Regions from separate parts of the Paenibacillus sp. FSL R7-0302 genome, predicted to be linked through region 3. Evidence: riboswitches for the same ligand, from Rfam matches in the RefSeq annotation. Region 3 holds a riboswitch; each other region holds the start of a gene.
What was found. Region 3 has a riboswitch for cyclic di-AMP ahead of MKY96_RS28350 (C40 family peptidase). Riboswitches for the same ligand answer to the same signal wherever they lie in the genome.
Positions count from the first base shown of each region.

Region 1: it holds a riboswitch for cyclic di-AMP, as region 3 does, so the genes downstream of both, MKY96_RS26015 (hypothetical protein) here and MKY96_RS28350 (C40 family peptidase) in region 3, are expected to answer to the same signal.
Region 2: it holds a riboswitch for cyclic di-AMP, as region 3 does, so the genes downstream of both, MKY96_RS11210 (APC family permease) here and MKY96_RS28350 (C40 family peptidase) in region 3, are expected to answer to the same signal.

Region 1 covers NZ_JBBOWB010000002.1:69,593-76,170, forward strand. Annotated here, with positions in the region: gene ytxJ (bacillithiol system redox-active protein YtxJ) at 210-536, shown strand; gene MKY96_RS26005 (glutaredoxin family protein) at 533-775, shown strand; gene MKY96_RS26010 (WD40 repeat domain-containing protein) at 883-2,214, shown strand; cyclic di-AMP (ydaO/yuaA leader) riboswitch at 2,455-2,624, shown strand; gene MKY96_RS26015 (hypothetical protein) at 2,758-3,213, shown strand; gene MKY96_RS26020 (hypothetical protein) at 3,720-3,917, opposite strand; gene MKY96_RS26025 (family 43 glycosylhydrolase) at 4,368-6,026, opposite strand; gene MKY96_RS26030 (helix-turn-helix domain-containing protein) at 6,175-6,578, shown strand, end outside.
Region 2 covers NZ_JBBOWB010000001.1:2,553,779-2,560,356, forward strand. Annotated here, with positions in the region: gene MKY96_RS11195 (sensor histidine kinase) at 1-1,421, shown strand, start outside; gene MKY96_RS11200 (DsbA family protein) at 1,515-2,279, shown strand; gene MKY96_RS11205 (disulfide oxidoreductase) at 2,276-2,710, shown strand; cyclic di-AMP (ydaO/yuaA leader) riboswitch at 2,937-3,096, shown strand; gene MKY96_RS11210 (APC family permease) at 3,225-5,042, shown strand; gene MKY96_RS11215 (ABC transporter substrate-binding protein) at 5,217-6,242, shown strand; gene MKY96_RS11220 (FecCD family ABC transporter permease) at 6,394-6,578, shown strand, end outside.
Region 3 covers NZ_JBBOWB010000002.1:607,250-613,827, reverse strand. Annotated here, with positions in the region: gene MKY96_RS28365 (4a-hydroxytetrahydrobiopterin dehydratase) at 156-431, shown strand; gene MKY96_RS28360 (c-type cytochrome) at 564-920, opposite strand; gene MKY96_RS28355 (GNAT family N-acetyltransferase) at 1,048-1,533, opposite strand; gene MKY96_RS28350 (C40 family peptidase) at 1,789-2,280, opposite strand; cyclic di-AMP (ydaO/yuaA leader) riboswitch at 2,285-2,427, opposite strand; gene MKY96_RS28345 (C40 family peptidase) at 2,816-3,244, opposite strand; cyclic di-AMP (ydaO/yuaA leader) riboswitch at 3,302-3,440, opposite strand; gene MKY96_RS28340 (hypothetical protein) at 3,653-4,486, opposite strand; gene MKY96_RS28335 (M1 family aminopeptidase) at 4,496-6,511, opposite strand.

The DNA of each region.
Region 1 (6,578 bases), 540 kb from region 3:
TGCATGATTATGCACTGAGCCTAAGTTCATCCCTCTCACATTAGCATGGCCACCGGCCGTTAACAACGTCCTGCAAGGGAGGGGCAGGCTTAGCTGAACTTTCTTTTGCTTTAATTTTGAACTATGCTACAATCATGATTAATAGTTGTTAACAACACAATTGTTGACAACAGGTTTCATTCACTCTTACACAGGAAGGTGATTCTAAGGTGTCTATTCAACAGATCCATACTAAGGATGAACTACAGCAATATATCGGGCAGCCCGGCAAAAAACTGCTCTTCAAGCACAGCACCACCTGCCCGATCAGCGCCAAGGCCAACGAGGAATTCCAGGCCTATGCACAGCATTCAGATACTCCAGCAGCCGTTGTCCATGTGATCGAAGACCGGTCTGTGTCCAATCAGATTGCTGAGGATTTCGGGATCAAGCATGAATCCCCGCAGATTTTCCTGCTGGAGGACAGCGAGGTCCGCTGGAACACCTCACACTGGAAGATTACCCAAAAAGCGATAAAGGAAGCAGTGGAACAATGAGCGCGAACGTAATTGTCTATTCGACCTCCGGCTGCGGCGAATGCAATCAGGTGAAGCAGCTGCTGGAGAGCAAGGGCATTCCCTTCGAGGTCCGGGATGTGATGACCAGCTCCGTCTACCAGGAGGAAGTGGAGAAGCTGGGCTTCATGGGCATTCCAGTCACCGTATCCGGGGACCGGGCGGTCAAGGGCTTCAATCTCCCTGAGCTTCAGGAGCTTATGGATGCTGCTGTTCTGTAATATACGCAAAGGTGCTGTCCTCTCAACAGGAGCAGCGCCTTTTTTTTGCGATTCATCGATGAAATAACTGTATATTTATATATATCTGGAAAAGGAGGCTTGATCCTTTGAAATGGCTACAGGATGAGCATGCCGCCAAATGGCGTGAAGAAGGAACGCGTTATGCGAGCGACGTCAATCAATTCGTACATAAGGGCCTGACAGAAGGCTGGGACAAAGCGGGAAATGAACCCGCAGAGGATACACGCGGGGCCCTCGCCGCCAAAATCTATAAGATGATTCGAGGAGCTAATGAGCACGGTGAGATTGCTGAGCTGCGGGAGCAACTACCGGCGGCAACGTGGCCGCTCTCCGGGCACTTTCAGAAGGAGATGCAGGCGATTCGCGGTATCCATTTCATAAGTGATGATGCTGTGGTGTTCAGCACCGGCTCACCTTGGGAGAAGAATGCAGTTGTGGCTGTACATAGGGATGTTATTTCCGTATTCGACGAATTTAGCCTGGTTGGGGCATCTCCTGACAATCAGTTCTATGCACTCGCGGGCACGCAAGGGATTACTATTCTGCAATCCATGAACAGCGCATTACAGGGAGAAGTAGTGGCCGAGCTTTCGTGGCGGGAGCTGAATGGAATGATTCAAGCGCTGGACCCGGACTTTACCGTTTTGAACATAGACTGCCTGGATCAGGAGTTACCCTTGGAGCAAGTTATTCCTTTTAACGACGGTCAAGCGTTATTGCTTGTTACAAGTCAGGGGATTATCCTGGTCCAGCAATTGCAGGAGAAGCCATGGGAGGTGAAGCTGCTGCATCCTGACCTCGAAGAATATAAAGCAGATGAGATGGAGCATATTGAGATCGACATGCCGCATGGTGCTGTCTCTCCGGATGGAAGATGGGTTGCCTATGGCAGCCAGGGCAGTGATCATCTTTTATATGACACAGCTTCAGGGCAGGTTCACTTATTCAATCCGGAATCCAGTTACCCGCACTATACTATATTTACGAAGGACCAGCATAGTGTATGGTACAATGCCTGCCACTTCTACAATGGCGTTACTGTTGCCGTGTCCCTTGAAGATCTAGAAGCAGGCAAGCTCCTGCCAGATCAGGAATATCCGGTCGTTAACGGGGAAGCCCGGGTGTATGCGGCGGCAGCGCTGAAGGACGGTGTTGTCATTGGCGATGCCTATGGCTACTTGAGGCTCGTTGATGTAGAGGGGCGGGAGCTGTGGCGTTATTATGCCGGAAGCACCATTTCCGGATTAGCTGTCAATCCGGATGAGACCATGCTGGCCGTGGGGACTTATGGAGGGATGCTGCATTTCCTGGACCTTCATGCCACTGAACGCAGCGACTATGAGATTACAACAGGAACCGTTCGTGAGATGAAGCGGATGATTGCCTGGAAGAATCAGAATGAGCCGCTTTGGTGGTGAGCTGATACATGGGGGAACCCTTCTTCCCCGCCGCCGTCTGCCAAAAATAAAAAACAGCGATTGAGCGAGATAAATGGCAGATAATCTGCTACATATATGAGTTTTCGCTTCCATTTGCATAACCAGTCAGCCATTTGCTGAAAACAAGGCGAATAGCACTCTTTTCCATTTTTACAAACCCCCTCTGAAGAGAGTATGATTCGTGTTGAAAGCAAATGAATGCATTCATGAAAATGAGCATATGCATGCACGCTGAATTTCCGTCATGTGGAAAACGGGGGAACCATCCGGCCGTCAGGCCGACTTGGGGTGAATCCGAAGGAGAATGCCACGCGCAGGTCTCCGGCAGGTAGGGCGACTCTCACCGTCCGAATCCGACAGCTAACCTCGTAAGCGTAAGGAGAGAGCCCTGATCCGCCACGCTTTTGTGCCAGGCTTCTTAAGCCTGTTACCCACAACCGCAGGCAGAGGTCCTCCTCTGCCTGCGGTTTTTTGCGCGCTGGATGAACTGCACAGTATAGATTCAGGAAGGAACGTGACCACATGCCTGACCCCTTATCGCCCAAACTAACAGCCGCTGCCGGATTCAACCCCTACACCCAGCAATATAGCGGTCCCGTCTACGCGCTTAGCTGCCTGCTGCTGGAGCAAGGCGCCCGCGCCGAACAAGCTGCAATCGCCACCTTCGTAGCACTCCATACACTATGGCTGAAGGGCAGCCTCTCAGGCGATGGCGCTGCTGCGGCTGCCTACAGAGAGTGCATCCGCCAGTGTGCCGTGCTCGCCCGGGACCGCAGCCGCTGCGCTTCTGCGCTGCTTAACTGGGACGATCACGTTGCCAGTGCCTTGTGGTATGGCATCCAGCTCCCCCTCCCCGACATCAGCCAGATTCTGGAGTGCAGCATCCCCGAGCTAAAGGCCCAGCTTAGAGGAATACGCGAACAGATGGCAGCCGCACATTCAGCCTTGCCTGCGGTCCACCGCCCTTCAGCGGGGTGAGACTGGGAATAACGCGGGATACGCGGAATATAGGAATGAGTACGGCGGAATGAGTTGGATGTGGCGGAATTAGGGTACGGATGCGACAGAGGGAGATGGGTAGCGGGCCATGCGGACTACAGATCCGCTATTTCAGCAAATGGGACCATTCCGAAGGCCATGCGGACTGAGAGGCGCTTAATTAACCAATTCCGTCTCATTTTGCGCTCCATACAGCCCTTTAGCGTCCTCTCAGTCCGCTCCGGGAAGATAATCAGTCTTTTTCACAAAATAAGGGCCGCTGAGTCCGCAACCCCCCACAAAGTGGGGCTTTAGCGTAGGTGATGACTCAGGTACTTTTGCGGGGACCCCAAAACATATAAATTCTATCAAATAAAGCCGCAGCATCCGCCGCGACTTAATCCTTGACTCTCAGCATCAGCACCCATACAGTGCCTGGCTCACCTTACATAGCTAACCATCCCATGCACTGATCCTGTCTCCGCCGGCCGTTCACTACATAGAACTCAGCTCTTGCCCTTGCCACCCTTGCCGCCCTTGGCAAACCGCCAAAAAGCCATACAGCAGCCGAGCAGTCCGGCTCCCAGCAGAAGGGTCTGTAACGCCCCCAGCCAAGTCGACTGATCCGAGGGGATCAGGCTGCTGACAATAATGAGCAGGATAGAAGCCGCGACCAGCACGGGGGTTTGTCTACTTTTCTTCACAACCATTCACCACTCCTAAAGACTAATACTACTAAGGTACACCATCTCCGGCGTTTTCACCAGTTCAGGGTCCGGGTAAGCAAGACTTCAGGGAATGATCGTCACATGATTTAAAGGATACCTTTAATTGTTTTTTAAAGCCTTAATCTCACTAATAAGATTATCCAGTTTATAGCCGTACTGGCTCCGTAATTAGATCCACGCTGAAATCCGGCATTTGCTGAATGACCTCCGCTATAATAACCGAATCCGTATAATCCAGCACCTGTTTAAATGTCAGATCCTGTAGATCGACATTTTGGGGTGATCCAGTGGAAAATCCTCCTTATAAAATTTAATATTTATTAGTCAAGTCATTAATATCGTGTGCTCTTTCAATTCATTATAAAATGAATAACCCATCCTTAAAAGAATGGGCTTTTCTTACTCAGAAGAGTCTTTTTCGCATGATTAGTAATTCTTCACGCCATAATAGTCAAAATCAGCGAAGGAGTCATGCTGGTGAGCATCCACGGAACCGATGAAATTGAACAAGCCTGTAAACCCGCCAATCTCCCCCGGCTCCCCGTTCACGCCTTCATCCGACAAATAGAGAACATCGATATTCTCTACAAAAGTTTGCCAATCCCCGTTATCCCCGAAGCGGTAAAGGATACTCGCGATGCCTGCATTATAGATAAGCTTCAGCTCCGCTGTGTCTTCAGGGACTGGAATGTAATTGTGGACCAGCTCGATGCGCTCTCCCAGCTTGGCCTGCAGTACATATAGAACGGTGCCCTCTGATTCAGAGTGGGTCAAGTGAACATACAGCCAATTATTAGAATCATAGTATAGCCCCATACCGGCCGTTTCCGAGTAATGATCGGGGTGGAACTCCACCTTGGTTTGCACTTCATAATGAAGGGAGGTTGCACGCGTAGCCATAATCGCCGGATGGATCTGCGAGAAAAAAGAATTCTCTCCATGAATGCGTAAGCAACCCGGACGTTCAACCGTATTCACCCATACAGCTTGCTGTTCCCGGTACGGAGTCAGAAAATGAAGATCATATTTCTCCTGATTAAAATCATCAAATACGTCATGAGAGATTCCATCGGCCTCTAATTCAACACCTGTCATCCCCTCAACTGCCATTTTCGCTACATTCGATCCATCCTTCATTTCCAGCCAGCCATCCTCTGTCCAATGCATTTTTTGAATAGAGGTTTCACGGCCTAATGGATTCATTAGCGTTCCTTCCACAGGGCGTGACATGAGATGAGCAATATACCATTCCCCTGTTTGGGTTTGAACTAATGAGCCGTGACCTGCTTTTTGCATAATTGAACTTGGATTATACATCTCAAAATGCCCGGCATCCGGATTACCAAGTGAAAATAGATGGCGCGGCGAGGAGGTGATGATCGGCTCTCCCGACGGATGCGGTTCATAGGGACCAAAAATATTCTTCGAACGTCCCAGCTCAACACCATGAGCATAACCAGTTCCGCCAGCAGCTAATAAAAGATAATACCTATCTCTATATTTATAGATCTGCGGTGCTTCAGCACAGCCGCGGCTGGTAAAGCCTTGCGTGACCCGGTGCCATGTTCCAACTATCTTGCCCTCGTTCAAATCAAATTCAGCGATCACAATATGTCCAGGGGCTTGGTACCCTTCACGGGTCTCCCATTCAAGGATGGACACATAGTGCTTACCGTCTTCATCATGGAAGAGTGCCGGATCGAAACCAATGGAGGTCAGATAGATGGGGTCCGACCAAGGTCCATGGATATCCTCTGCCCACATGGCATAGGAATCCGAGTTGAATTCACGGCCTGCCATGTTTAACATATGCGAATAAGCTAACCAGTACCGTTTCGCCCTAGGATCGTAGGATAGATGCGGCGCCCAGATCCCGGCCGGAGTATTGGTCCCCCTCAAATTCACTTCACCTTTACTTAATACGGAGGCTGTCAGCGTCCAATGGGCTAAATCGGTTGATTTGAAAATTTGAACGCCGGGATTCCAATGGAACGAGGATGTCGCAATATAATACACATCATCCACTCTAATAATAGATGGATCTGGTGCCATACCAGGGATAATAGGATTGTTAATCTTCATCATTTTTCTGCTTCCCTTCGCTGTTTAGCCATATTATTTACCCTTTTCCTGTTGTCTATGTATATTATAATAACTGCTAGCGTACTTATGCGATGGGATGATTACGGCTACATTTACCCAAATCAAAGGAAGGTGCTGCACATTGGAACATATGAATAGCCAGCTCACAGGCACACAGACGCTGCTGCTGCCGCGCATTGATTGGAATATACGTTTTTTTGGCGCACATACACAGACTGTTCCTGCCGACTGGAGCATGACTACAGAATCCCACCATGCCTTTGAGATTCTAATTGTGCTGGATGGGGCTCAAGAGACAAGGATGGAACATGAACAATTCATTGTGAACAGGGATGATATTCTGCTGATTCCGCCTGGGTTCGAGCATACGAATAAATGCATTTCCGCTACATCGATGACCTACTTTTGTGCTCATTTCGATGTAGACGAGCCCTCCTTGCGGATCAAAATAATGCAAAACTGTGACTGGGTCTATGAGCCCGCCAGTTTGTATCACAGTAGACTGAAACAATGCCTTCAAAAATGGATCGATAT
Region 2 (6,578 bases), on a different contig from region 3:
AGGCCTACAATATGTTCAGCTTCAAAAAGCTGCTGCTTGTCCTGACCCTGACCGGCGCGTTCACAGGCATCCATTACGCTGCCATGGCGGGCGCTTCCTTCCCTTTAGGAGAACCGTCCAGTGCAGCCGCGCACGTGCTCTATTTGCAGGATTCGATACTGGGAATGATCCTCTGCGGCTCCTTCCTGTTCATTGTGTCGATCGTCCTTGCCCTGTTGTACAGGGACCGGCAGCGGGTACTCCAGTCAGCTGCCTTCAATGAGCAGCGGTATACTGCGCTGTTCGAGCATAACCCTGATATGGTGATCTGCATTGATCCTGCTCGCAAGAAGATAATCAGTGCTAATCCTGCTCTGCGGGACATTACCGGATATAGCAGCGAAGAACTGGGGAATTATAAGGCGATACTATACAGCGAACGGGATGAAGCGGCCGTACGGGATGCCATAACGCGCGCTTCACGGGGGCAGTCCTCCAAGCTGGAACTGAAGGTACGGAGCAAAGGCGGGGAGCAGCTGATCTGTAGTGTCACTGTCTTTCCTTTGCTGCATCATACGGAGCAGTGGGTCTATATTGTGGCCGAGGATGTGACTGCCCTGATGAAGTATCAGTATGAGCTGCTGGAGGCCAGGGATGCTGCGGAGAGTGCTGTGACGATGAAAAGCGAGTTCCTCGCCACCATGAGCCATGAGATCCGCACGCCGCTGAACGGCATTATCGGTGTCAACCAGCTGCTGTCCGAGGAGATCAGCAATCCTGAGCATCTGGAGCTCCTGCGGCTTCAGAGTACAAGCAGCCACGCTCTGCTGCATGTGATGAGCGATATTCTCGATATCTCCCGGCTGGAGGCGGATGGCCTCTCACTGAACAAGGATACTTTCGGGCTGAAGGCGCTGCTCCAGGGCTGTATGGACCTGTTCATGGTGAGCACACAAGACAAGCCGTTATCTCTTGAGCTTCTGATCGAGGAGGGACTTCCCGACAAGTTCACCGGGGATGCTGCGCGTATCCGCCAGATTCTCATCAACCTGATCGGCAATGCGGTGAAATTCACGCCATCCGGCACGGTAACGGTTAAAGTGGAGTCCTATGGCGTCAGGGAGACCGCTCAGGCGCTGCAATTCATGGTACGCGACACCGGCATTGGCATCTCACCGGATAAGCTGCAGCTGCTCTTCCAGTCCTTCTCGCAGGTGGACGGGTCGCATACCCGCAAGTACCCCGGCACGGGTCTGGGCCTGGCGATCTGCAAGAAGCTGGTGGACCTGATGCAAGGAGAAATCTGGGCAGAACCGGCAGAAGGGGGCGGCACACAATTCTTCTTCAGAATTAAGCTGCAGTCGCAGGAGCATTCCCCGGAGGTATTTTTCGGCAAGGATACAGGGGAAGGGGAGTCAGCAGAGGAGAATGAAGCCGTATAAGACAGCGATTGCCAACAAGAGAGTTAACATTATATAATTTGAAAGTAACTATTCTTTTATCACGATAGTCCTGAGGACGGAAAGGAACTCTCTTTGAGCAAAACAAAAAAGAACAATGTCACGGCTCCCCAGATGAGCAAGCAGGAGAAGCGCAGGGCAGAGCAGGAGCAGCAGAAGCAGAAAACGAGAATTCTTATCGTGAGTACGGTGGCCATCGTCGTTATTATTTTTGTAGGCTTATTCATGCTTGCTTCCAAGGACTCTTCGCCTGCCGGCACAGACAGTACGCCGGTTGCCTTCAATTACAGTGAAATGATGCGGCTTGGCAAGGAGGATGCTCCGGTCAAAATAGTGGAATTCGGCGACTTTAAATGTCCGGCTTGCGCCCAGTTCACCGGTGTCATCAAGCCGCAGATCGTTCAGGGCTATGTAGATCAGAATAAAGCAGCCTTCTATTTCGTGAATCTGGCCTTCATCGGCAAGGATTCCAGAACGGCCTCCCTGGCAGCGCTATCGGTCTATCATCAGAACCAGGAAGCGTTCTGGAAGTATTTCGATGCGATCTATGCCAATCAGGGGAATGAAGAGAAGGAATGGGCTACGCCTGACTTCCTGGTGAGTCTCGCCAAGCAGCTGGAGCTGCCGGTGGATTACGACCTGCTGCGCAAGGACATTGACGAGCGTACCTACGTAAGCGAGCTGGAGCGGGATATTCAGCTTGGCACCGATACGGGTGTAACGAATACGCCATCCTTGTACGTGAACGGCATCAAGGTGAAGGAGCCTTTCAATATGGAGGCGATTGACGCCCAGATTCAGGCAGCAACAGCAGCAGCGGGAGCAGGGACCGCCCAATGACCGTCTTCTCTGCCTTCTGCCGGCGTAACTGTCTCTACTTGGCCTGGTTCGTCTGTGTGGTGGCTGTAGCAGGAAGCCTGTATCTCAGTGAGGTCCTAAATTACGAGCCCTGTAAGCTGTGCTGGTTCCAGCGGATCTTCATGTATCCGCAGCTGTTCCTGCTGGGGATCGCCACCTACCGGGCGGACAAGCGGATCATTCCATACGTGCTTCCCCTTAGTCTGATCGGCGGCTGCATCTCTATTTATCATTATGCGGAGCAGAAAATTCCGGCGCTCAGCAAGGTGCTTCCCTGTACCATCGGCGTACCGTGCAACAAGGATTATCTGAACTGGTTCGGATTTATAACGATCCCTCTGCTTGCACTTATAGCCTTTGCCTTAATCTCGATTCTGCTCTGGACAGGACGCAAAGAGGAGCCTGCGGAGTAAGAAGCTGACGGGCAGAAGGAAGAGAAGAGAATACCTTTAATTTTAGTAAAAAATAATATGCAAAAACCCTGTAAAATCACGTGGTAAAGGGATAATGAAAGAGAATGAAAGATCAAGACATACCGGATGATGAATTTGGTTGTTTTGAGTGCTTTTCATTCTTTTTTCATTTGTTTCCACGCTTTACGGAAGACGTGTTGTAGCTTAATATTAGTCCTTGTGAGAAGTTGAATATGCGCTGAATTTTCCGGAAGGAAAAACGGGGGAACCACACTTTGGCTAAGGCCAAAAGGGGTGAATCGGAGCAGGCTACTTGACCTGTAACCGTAGGGCTACCACAGTCCGAATCCGCCAGCTAACCTCGTAAGCCACTAGTGGGATAATGACCATGCACACTAAGGCATGCGGATCATTTCCGTATGCTTATTTTGGTGCCTGCATTTATGAAATCCACTTATGAAAACAGCGCAGGGAAACCCGTTTCAACTTAACCAAGAGAGGAACTGTTACTACAATGGTAAGCAAGGTAAAACGACTATTGATCGGGCGTCCGATGAAGTCGAACGAACTCGATCATGAAAAGTTATCCAAGGTGAAAGCACTGGCTGTCCTGTCTTCTGATGCGCTCTCGTCTGTAGCCTACGGAACAGAACAAATTCTGATTGTACTGGTGGCCGCCGGGTTCACCGCTATCTGGTACTCCTTGCCAATTGCATTAGCCGTATTGGGCCTGCTGGCTATTCTGATTCTGTCCTACCGGCAGACGATCTTCGCTTATCCCCAAGGCGGGGGCGCGTATATTGTCGCCAAAAGCAATCTAGGGGTGCATACCGGCTTACTGGCCGGCGGCTCTCTTCTGGTGGATTACATTCTGACGGTGGCGGTAAGCGCCTCGGCGGGGACGGATGCAATCACTTCAGCTTTTCCAAGTCTGCATAATCATAGTGTTCTCATAGCGGTATCTGTTATCGTGCTCTTAACGATTGTTAACCTGCGGGGAGTGACCGAATCGGCCTCCTTCATCGCTATCCCGGTCTATCTGTTCGTGGTTTCCATCTTCGTGCTCATCATCTCGGGGGTCTTCAAATATATGACCGGCGGCGCCCATGCCCATGTTCCTGAGATTGGCTCGGCGGTATCGAACGTGAGTATGTTCCTGCTGCTGAAGGCCTTCAGCTCCGGCTGTTCGGCTCTGACCGGGGTAGAAGCGGTCTCCAATGCCATTCCTAACTTCAAAGCGCCCGCGGAGAAAAATGCAGCCAAAACGCTGATGCTCATGGGCCTCATTCTCGGGGTAATGTTCACAGGTATTACGCTGCTCGCTTACTGGTACGGTATCATGCCTGATGAGAAGGCCACCGTGGTCTCACAGATTACCGAATCTACCTTCGGCCGCGGCGGACTGTACTTCTTCATTCAGGGGATTACGGCGGTTATCCTGTTCCTGGCAGCCAATACGGCGTACTCGGCCTTCCCGCTGCTGGCGTTCATGTTCGCCAAAGATAAATATCTGCCCCATGCCTTCATGGTGCGCGGCGACCGGCTGGGCTTCTCCAACGGTATTATTTTCCTCGGTGTCATGTCGGCTGTGCTGGTGGCGGCGTTTCACGGGAATACGGAAGGACTCATTCCATTATATGCAGTAGGGGTATTCATTCCGTTCACGCTGTCGCAGCTGGGCATGATGGTCCAATGGTACAGAACGAAGCCGAAAGGCTGGCAGAGCAAGTTCGCCGTCAATACGGTGGGGATGCTCACTACATTAACGATCACCCTGATTTTCATAATCACTAAATTCTCCAGCGTGTGGATGGCCTTCATCTTCCTACCGGCTGTTATCATCGTGTTCCACCGGATTCACCGCCATTATATGAATATTGCCGATCAGCTGCGGATCTGTCCGGCTACCGATAAGCCTTGTATCAAAGGAAGCACCGTAGTCGTTCCGGTCGCCGGTGTGACTCGCGCTGTACTACATTCGATCAGCTATGCGAAGTCATTGACAGATAATGTGGTCGCTGTATATGTAGGCTTCGATGAAGAAGAGATTCACAAGATGGAGCAGAAGTGGGAGGAGTGGAACCCCGGCGTACGCCTGATCGTCCTGCGCTCCCGCTACCGCAGCATTATCCGCCCGCTGGTGAAGTTCATCGATACAGTAGAGTGGAAGACCTCTTCAACGGATCATATTACCGTCCTGATTCCGCAATTCGTGACCAAGCACTGGTGGCAGGCGGTGCTGCATAATCAGACCAGCTTGTTCATCCGCTCTTATCTGATGAATCAGAAGGACATTGTCATCGCCACGGTTCCTTTCCATCTGCATAAATAATATAGAAGATTATAGGAAGACGGCTGTTTCTGCTTAATGCGGAGGCGGCCGTTTTTACGTTATTATAAGTTATTGGTTGACATAGAGAATGAGAATCAATATCATCAGTATAGACAAGATGAAGGTAACAGAGCTTTTGCCAATCATGAGGGTAACATACAGGAGGGGTATTCAATGTTTTCGTTCAACCTGCAAGGATCAAGAAGCGGGAAGCTGGCGGTGGCCGGACTTATGACTACAACACTGCTGCTGTCCGCTTGCGGAAATAATAATAGCAACGCAGGCAGTAACGGTGGAGCAGGCACCGCACCTGCGGCAACCGCAGAAGCGACTGCGGTACCTGCAGCAACTGCTGCACCCGCTGTGGAGAAGACCGTAACGGATGCAATGGGACATAAGGTGACCGTTCCCGCTAATCCGCAGCGTGTAATTGCTTCTTATCTGGAGGATTATCTGGTAGCACTCGGTGTGACTCCGGTTGCCCAGTGGTCTACGAAGAACGGTACTCAGGCTTACCTCGCTGCTGAGCTTAAGGACGTTCCGCCGATCAGCTATGACCTGCCGCTTGAAGCCGTCACCAGCTTCACGCCGGATTTTCACATCGTCCAGTCGGAGGGCTCGGTTCAGAACGGTCTTTATGACCAGCTGAATAAGATTGCACCAACCTATGTACTCGGTGATGAGGTCAGCAGTGACTGGCGTGCAGCCTTGCTCAAGATCGGAGAGCTGCTCAATAAGACACCGGAAGCGGAGAAGGCTATTGCAGACTATGACCAGAAAGCGGCTTCAGCCAAAGCGGCTGTATCTGCGGCAATCGGCGATGATTCAGTAGCGGTTCTGTGGCTGGTGTCCAAGAATTTCTTCATTGTAGATGAGACCCGCAGCAGCGGTGCAGTATTGTATGGCGATCTTGGAGTGAAGCTCCCGAATCTTGTGACCGATATTCCTGCGGAGTCCAGAGCACCGTGGAACCCGATTTCACTGGAGAAATTATCTGAGCTAACTGCAGAGCATATCATTCTGGTGAACAGTGACAAGGCAAGCGGAGCTGAGATTACAGAAGGTGCAGTCTGGAAGGGAATTCCGGCCGTTAAGGCAGGGAATGTTCATGAATTCGGCAAAGATACCAGCTGGCTGTATAGCGGCCCTATAGCCAATTCCAAGACCATCGATGATATTCTGAGCAGTTTTGTGAAATAGGTCTTTACCGGCCGGAGAATTGTGCAGGCTTTTATATCCTCAGGATATAGAAGCCTGCCTCTTTTTTAAGTTGAACAATATTCATATCTTTGCGATAATGAGAATCATAATCATCTATATTTCCCTAATAATCCTGATAAGGAGACGGCATATGGCTTCATCCACAGATTCTGCTCTACAAGCTCCTTCTGTTGAAGGGAACACATCTGTCCGGTCGCGGCCGCTTGCCGCTGCTGTTATTCTGGTGCTGGGAATAGCAGCGATTGTCTTCGGCCTGATGGTATCCGTATCGGTCGGTGCGGCGGATATCCGGCTGGCTACCGTATGGGAGGCGGT
Region 3 (6,578 bases):
GGAAGTGGAGTACTAATTTCCGGGATGTCAGAATACATTTAATCAAAAATCTTTGGCCTGGCACATCCCTTGGACTTTCAGAAGCTGAGGGATGTTTTATTTGAAGAAGAAGAGCAGGCTGAAGGAACCGTTAACTTAGCAAGGGAGGAAACGAATTGCAATTAACTGAGGAACAACTGCAGGAGCAGATCGGCAAGCTTGAGGGCTGGAAGCTGGAGAGGGATAGGCTGGTGCGCAAATATATGTTCAGTGAATATATGAAGGGAATTGCCTTTGTGGATGAGGTAGCGGCAATTTCGGAGGCCTTTGACCATCACCCGCATATCACCATTGATTACAAGACGGTTGTTCTGCGGCTGGCTGCAGATGTGGAGAAGCTTGATCTCCGCCAGGCGCATGAATTTAATGAGGCATTCGAGAAGACCCGCTAGAGGACAAGGCCCCTATGGAGACAACAGGAATATCTGATCAATAGAAAATGCCCGTGCAAGGATCATTCGTTATCCTCGTCACGGGCATTATACATTTAGAATAAGGAGCATGGTGTGAGTACAGGTTGCGGATTATTTCTTCTCGGCCAGCCATAGGGCTACATTCGCAATCTCTTCAGGGGCCAGCCTGTCTTTGAAGGGGGGCATCTGTCCGCGGCCCTTGGTGACTATGCTGTAGATCTGAGCTGCGTCATGCGAAGCGCCTTCCTGCTGCAGGCTGGGCCCCGCCCCGCCCTGAAGCTGGTCACCGTGGCAGGAGATACAATTGGCCTTCACTGTGGCTTCTGCGCCCGCAGCGTCCAGCACAACCTCCGGCATGGTCGGTTTGTTCTGTTCCGCCACCTCGGATTTCCCGGGTAAGGTAAACATTAAGATTACTGCAAAGGCACAGGCGGCAAAAAACAAACCGCTCATGATCCATTTCTGCATCTGCATCCGTCCCTCCATGTAAGCTGCTGACTCCATTATAGCGGATGGTGAAGCGTTATCATAGTATGTGTGTCAAAAAAATGAACACAAATGATCCATTTTTTTGAAAACACCTCATTCTCCGGTGCTATTCCTCATAGACCATGCAATAAAAAGGCTTATTGCCCGTCGGGGTACGGCGCTCATAGGTATCTGTTATGGTGAACCCGCATTTCTGATAGGCGCGGATGGCGCGCTGGTTCCAGGTCAGCACCTCCAGATCGATCTCGCGTTCCGGGTAACGGGCCTGTGCTGCCTGCACAATAGCCTTCATGAACAGATGCCCCATTCCATGACCGCACAGATCGGGCCGCATTCCGACTCCAAGCCGGACTACCCCCTCCATCGGAAAGAGCTGGGCGAAGCCGCACAGAACGCCCTGTCCGTTCACTACCGACACATATTGCTCGCTGCGCAGCTGCGGGTCTCCGAACTCCACGCCCAGCGCCTGCATCTGCTCCCAGGACATCCAGCCGTAAATATTATACGGAGGCTTGTAGCTCCACTCACAGATCTCAGCGGCATGCTGCGGCTCCATAGGCACCACGTAAAAGGTTAGCGGGGAGCTAATCATTAGGGGAGGCCTCCTTCCAGGGGAATTCAATTTATTCTTATCATTCTTTATATTAATTATATACAAAAACAGCGAGTTTCGACGCACATTCCTTGCGGAAATACAGAAACTTGACAAACGCCAAAATATATTTTCCGAAAGTGCAGAATCGGTGTTTTACAAATATAGAGACGGGTAAGTAATTTTATAGACAAAAAAAGCCCTTCTCCAAGATTTCGGCAAAAATCTCGGAAAAGAGCGTTAGGTTACAAAGGATTATTGTACATCATCGTTGTCTTGGGAATCCGAAGCTACAGTCTTGTAGGCATCTGTACTCATGATTCGCTTGGCGCCAACGTAGCGGTTGACGTAATAACTGTCACTCAGCGAACTGATGGTTACACCACGTGAGGAAGAGGCATGGGCGAATTCGCCGTCACCAACATAAATACCGACATGGGATACGCCCTTACCGCTTGTATTGAAGAATACAAGATCGCCCGGTCTCATCTCGTCACGGGATACAGCAGAGCCCATCTGATATTGGGAGCCGGATTGATGGGGCAGGTTAATGCCGATCTTATCAAAAACATACATTGTAAATCCGGAGCAATCAAACCCGTTAGTTGATGTACCGCCGGACACGTATTTGGTTCCGATGGCTTTGTCGATCACTTTATCCATTTTGGAATCCGCGAAAGCGCTTCCTGCTCCGATGGTGAAGATAATGGACAAGCTTAGTACTGCGGCTGCTAGCTTCTTCTTCAAAAGTAAATACCCCTTCCAATGCCTACGAGGTTAGCTTAAGGGTTCGGTTGAAGGTCCCCTATGACCCCTCTTAGAATAGGAGGTCAATTCACCCAAAGTGGTTCCCCCGTTTCCCTAATTCATTAGGGAACTCGGCACGACTGTTGATTAGGATTAGCGGTTCATTCAATACATGACAAAACCTTTGTTAAAAGCGATTCAATAATTACAAAAATGTTACTAAAAGATCACTGCGATAATTGTAACAAAGACTAAGGCGCTTGGCAATCACTTATAACATATTAATGCATCTTTTTTGCTGTTTTTTAGAGTTATAGCCCTTTCGAAAGACTCATATCTATGCGCAGGGGTTAATTTATATGATAATTTCTTTATTTTTGCAAGAAAATGCTGTTTCAAGGCGGCGGATTCGGTGTAAAAGGTAGAATAAGGAAAAGGAAAAACCCGGAAATGATTACGGCAATAATCATCCCGGGCTCGTATAAGTTACATTTAGTTGTTAGAGGCTGAAATATTCGGGGTATGCTTCAAGGGTTCAATCGTAAGCGACAGCTTGGTAGGCTGTTGTGCTCATTACTCGTTTGGCGCCAACGTAGCGGTTGGCCCAGTAGGACTGGCTCATCGAACTGATGGTTACACCACGTGAACTTGAGGACTGTGCGAACTTCCCGTTTCCAACATAAATACCGACATGTGACACTCCGTTACCCAGAGTATTGAAGAACACGAGATCACCTGAACGCAGATTGCTCTTGGATACACTTGTTCCAACTTTGTACTGTGCTTTGGAGGTGCGGGGCAAGGTAAGCCCGACATTCTTGAACACATACTTGGTAAATCCGGAACAGTCGAAGCCGCTGGTGGTTGTGCCCCCGGTTTTATACGACGTTCCAATGGTTTTTGAAATCACAGTATCCATTTTGGAATCTGCGAAGGCACTGCCCGCTCCGAGTGTGAATACCATCACAAGACCCAGCGCTGCTGCGGTGCATTTTTTCTTGAAATTCTGACTAATCAAAAGATGTACTCCTTCCAGGGCCTGCGAGGTTAGCTTAAGGATTCGGTAGAAGGTTCCCCTATGACCCCTCTAAAGCGAGATCAATTCACCCAAAATATGGTTCCCCCACTTCCCGGTGCAGGGAATTCGGCGTTTTGTGCACCAGAACAGTGACTTATCGGCATAGCTTAAATTGCAATAGTTACGGAAGATTTTGCTTGAAAGATTACAACTTTGTTACTACTGGTACAGCCATCATTGTATCAGAGGATTTAGCCTTTTGCAAATGCTTTTGTCCTCCGTTCAAGCAAAAAAGAGTCCTGCTCCCGGATAGAGGGGCTGTGACTCTCTTTAGTATGCCGCTTCAGCAGCTTATTATTGTGGAAATGATTTACTGGACCAGAGGTGGTACTGGGCAGCGATCCCCCACATATTGAACAGCGTGGAGGGCAGCGGAGCTGCCTGGCGGAGCATAAGGGCCGGCAAACCGGGATAGAACAGAGCAGAGGCGCTGCAGAGCAGAATGACGGCCAGGCTTCCCGCCCCCAGAACGATGGATATACCAATGGAAGGCAGCAGCACCTTCAGGCAGATCAGCAGCGAGGAGAACATACCGGTACCTGCGGTATAGCCGAACTGCATATAGAGCAGAAGCTTCCGGACAAGGAAGAGATAGAGCAGCCAGCCCAGTACATAAGGCACCAGCTTGAGCAGGAGCTGTACATCGAGAACGCCGCTGAGCAGATGACGGTACATACGCGGAAGCAGCCAATAGAGCGGCAGGAGGGTTAGCGCCCATTCAACGAGGCTGAACACCAGCACCGGCAGCCCATATTTTCTCATTCCGGGAAAAAAGAACAGTCCCCGCGCTCCGGCGCGCTCCTGGTGAAGCTCGTGCAGCAGCCCTGCACGGATAAAGGGAGTCACCAGCAGCCTTAGCACTGTCAGCGCAAGCAGCATCCACAGCCAGTGCTGGACGGCGGGGTCGGTGCGCAGCGCGGTCTGCCCCTCGATATAATACAGCAGCCTGCCTATTCCGCTGCCGCCGGCGTTCGCATCCGGGTAGCGGAGCAGGACGGGGACAACCGCGCTTTTAATGAATTTGTACAGGAAATATCCCCAGAACAGCCGGTAGATAAATAGCAGGATCAATATATAGAACTGCTCTTTCATGCTGATCCAACCGCGGGCAATTGAGCTTTTCACCATTCCTTCACCTCACCAGACAAGAGTTCCGAGCAGGGTTTCAAGCAGAGTTGATGCACTAAGCGTCCAGCGGGAGAGTGTACGCGGCTCAAGCTCCGCCATTCTGAAATTATTAAGATGCCTGCTCTCCAGCAGAATGGAATGCCCCGGATCGATCTCTGCGGAGACCAGCGGCGCTTTATACGTTAATTCAAAGGAGGTAGCCTTACCCTCGCCATTCCAGTATTGCTGCACCGTGTACCCGTCTGCGAAGGTGAATTTCACGGGAACATCGGGGTACAGGCTGCCCTTATTGCTTACATCGACCACAGCGCTATAGCGGCTCCCCCCGCTGTCGCTGTTGTCCTGTTTAACCGTAAGCCTGATATCGTCAACTGCGAAGTCGGGTGCCCCCCCGCTATAGACATACCGCTCAAAATACGTCTGCCAGGATTGCTTGGTCACTTTCTCCACAACCTTCTGGAAGTCGGCGGTGGTTGGATGCTGGAAGCGGTATTTGCGGGCATAGGCGGCGAGGATGGCGTCCATATTCTTGGTCCCGGCGATGCGTTCGATATCCTTCAGCACCAGCTTGCCCCGGATGTATACATTGCGCGTGTAGGCATCATCTCCGGTGTATTTCCAGGTCTCCAGCTTAAGCGGCTGTGAAGAGGAGACCAGGCTGGACTGCAGCGGGAGGCTGGAGACCACACCGTATTCCTGTTCCATCAGCCGGTCTTCGGCATAAGAGGTGAAGCTCTCATCCAGCCAGGCTTCTTCGAATTCATTGCTGGCCACCAGGCCGTAGAAATATTGGTGCCCGATCTCGTGGATGATCGTGCGCTCCAGGGAGGTGCCCGGTGAAGTGTCCGTGGCACCGAAGGCGGTAATCAGGGTCGGATACTCCATGCCTCCGGCCCCGTTGCCGGACTCCGGCGGGACAACAATTGATAAGGTGGAGTAGGGATAAGGGCCATACCACTTGCTGAATGCCATCAGTGCAGCCTCAGCCGCCTGGAAGTAACGCTCCTGGAGATGCTTATGCAGCGGGTCCAGATAGAGCTTAATCTTCACCCCGGGCACCTGCGGCGCGGAGAAGGCCTTCTCGGCAACCACGAAATCAGGCGAGGCCGCCCAGGCGAAGTCGTGGACGTCATCTGCATAGAACTGATAGATCTTGCGCCCCTTGACAACCTTGGCGTCTCTCACCGGAAACCCGGTTGCGGCGACCTTATACTCGGGCGGGACAGAAATCGATACATTGTAAATTCCAAAATCACTGTAGAACTCGGAGTTGCCGTGATATTGATGCAGGTTCCAGCCTTCTTCCTTCAGTCCTCTTCTGCCGGCAGGCTCATAGACGCTAATCTTCGGAAACCACTGTCCGGCCATCACGAAGTCGTCAGCGGTTCCCATCCGGGCGAAAATTTTCGGCAGCTTGACCTCGAATTTAAGCCGTACCGTAACGCTCTCACCGCCGTTCACCGGCTGCGGCAGATGGACCTTGAGCAGTGTTCTGTCATTGACATTGCCGTCGTCCGGCTGCACATATTGGGTGCGCTGCATCAGCGAAATGCCCTCGGAGGTCCGCAAATCTGTCAGGGTAATGCTCCCGTAACCCCCTGCAGGCATGGTATCACCGCGAAGCGTGCCCCCGGATTCCTTCATGAAGGTGGTGCCGGCGGATGAGAATGCATTGGGATACAGATGAAAGTAGAGCTCCTGGACCGGCTTTGCGCCCGGATGGGTCCAGGTCAGCGTCTCGGAGGCGACCAGGGTCTCCGCACCCGGCAGGAGCTCCACATCCATGTGATATTCAACCACGCGCTGGCTTAAAGCCTCTGTCTCCGATGTGTAGATCGTATCTGAAAGATCGGACTGCACGGGCTGCTGACGGGGGATAATGGCGGGGGACTTGGCCTCTTTTGGAACAGAGGCAGTCCATACGGCAGGGCTATGCCCTGACAGAAACCATATTCCGCCTCCAAGCAAGGTGAGGACAGCCAGGACTGCGAAGATGAGGGTATACCTTAATGAATGTGGCTTCATACTATGATTCCTCCCGTGACAAGCATCTACGGGATGTATATGTTTGCAATCGCCGCATTATTAGCTA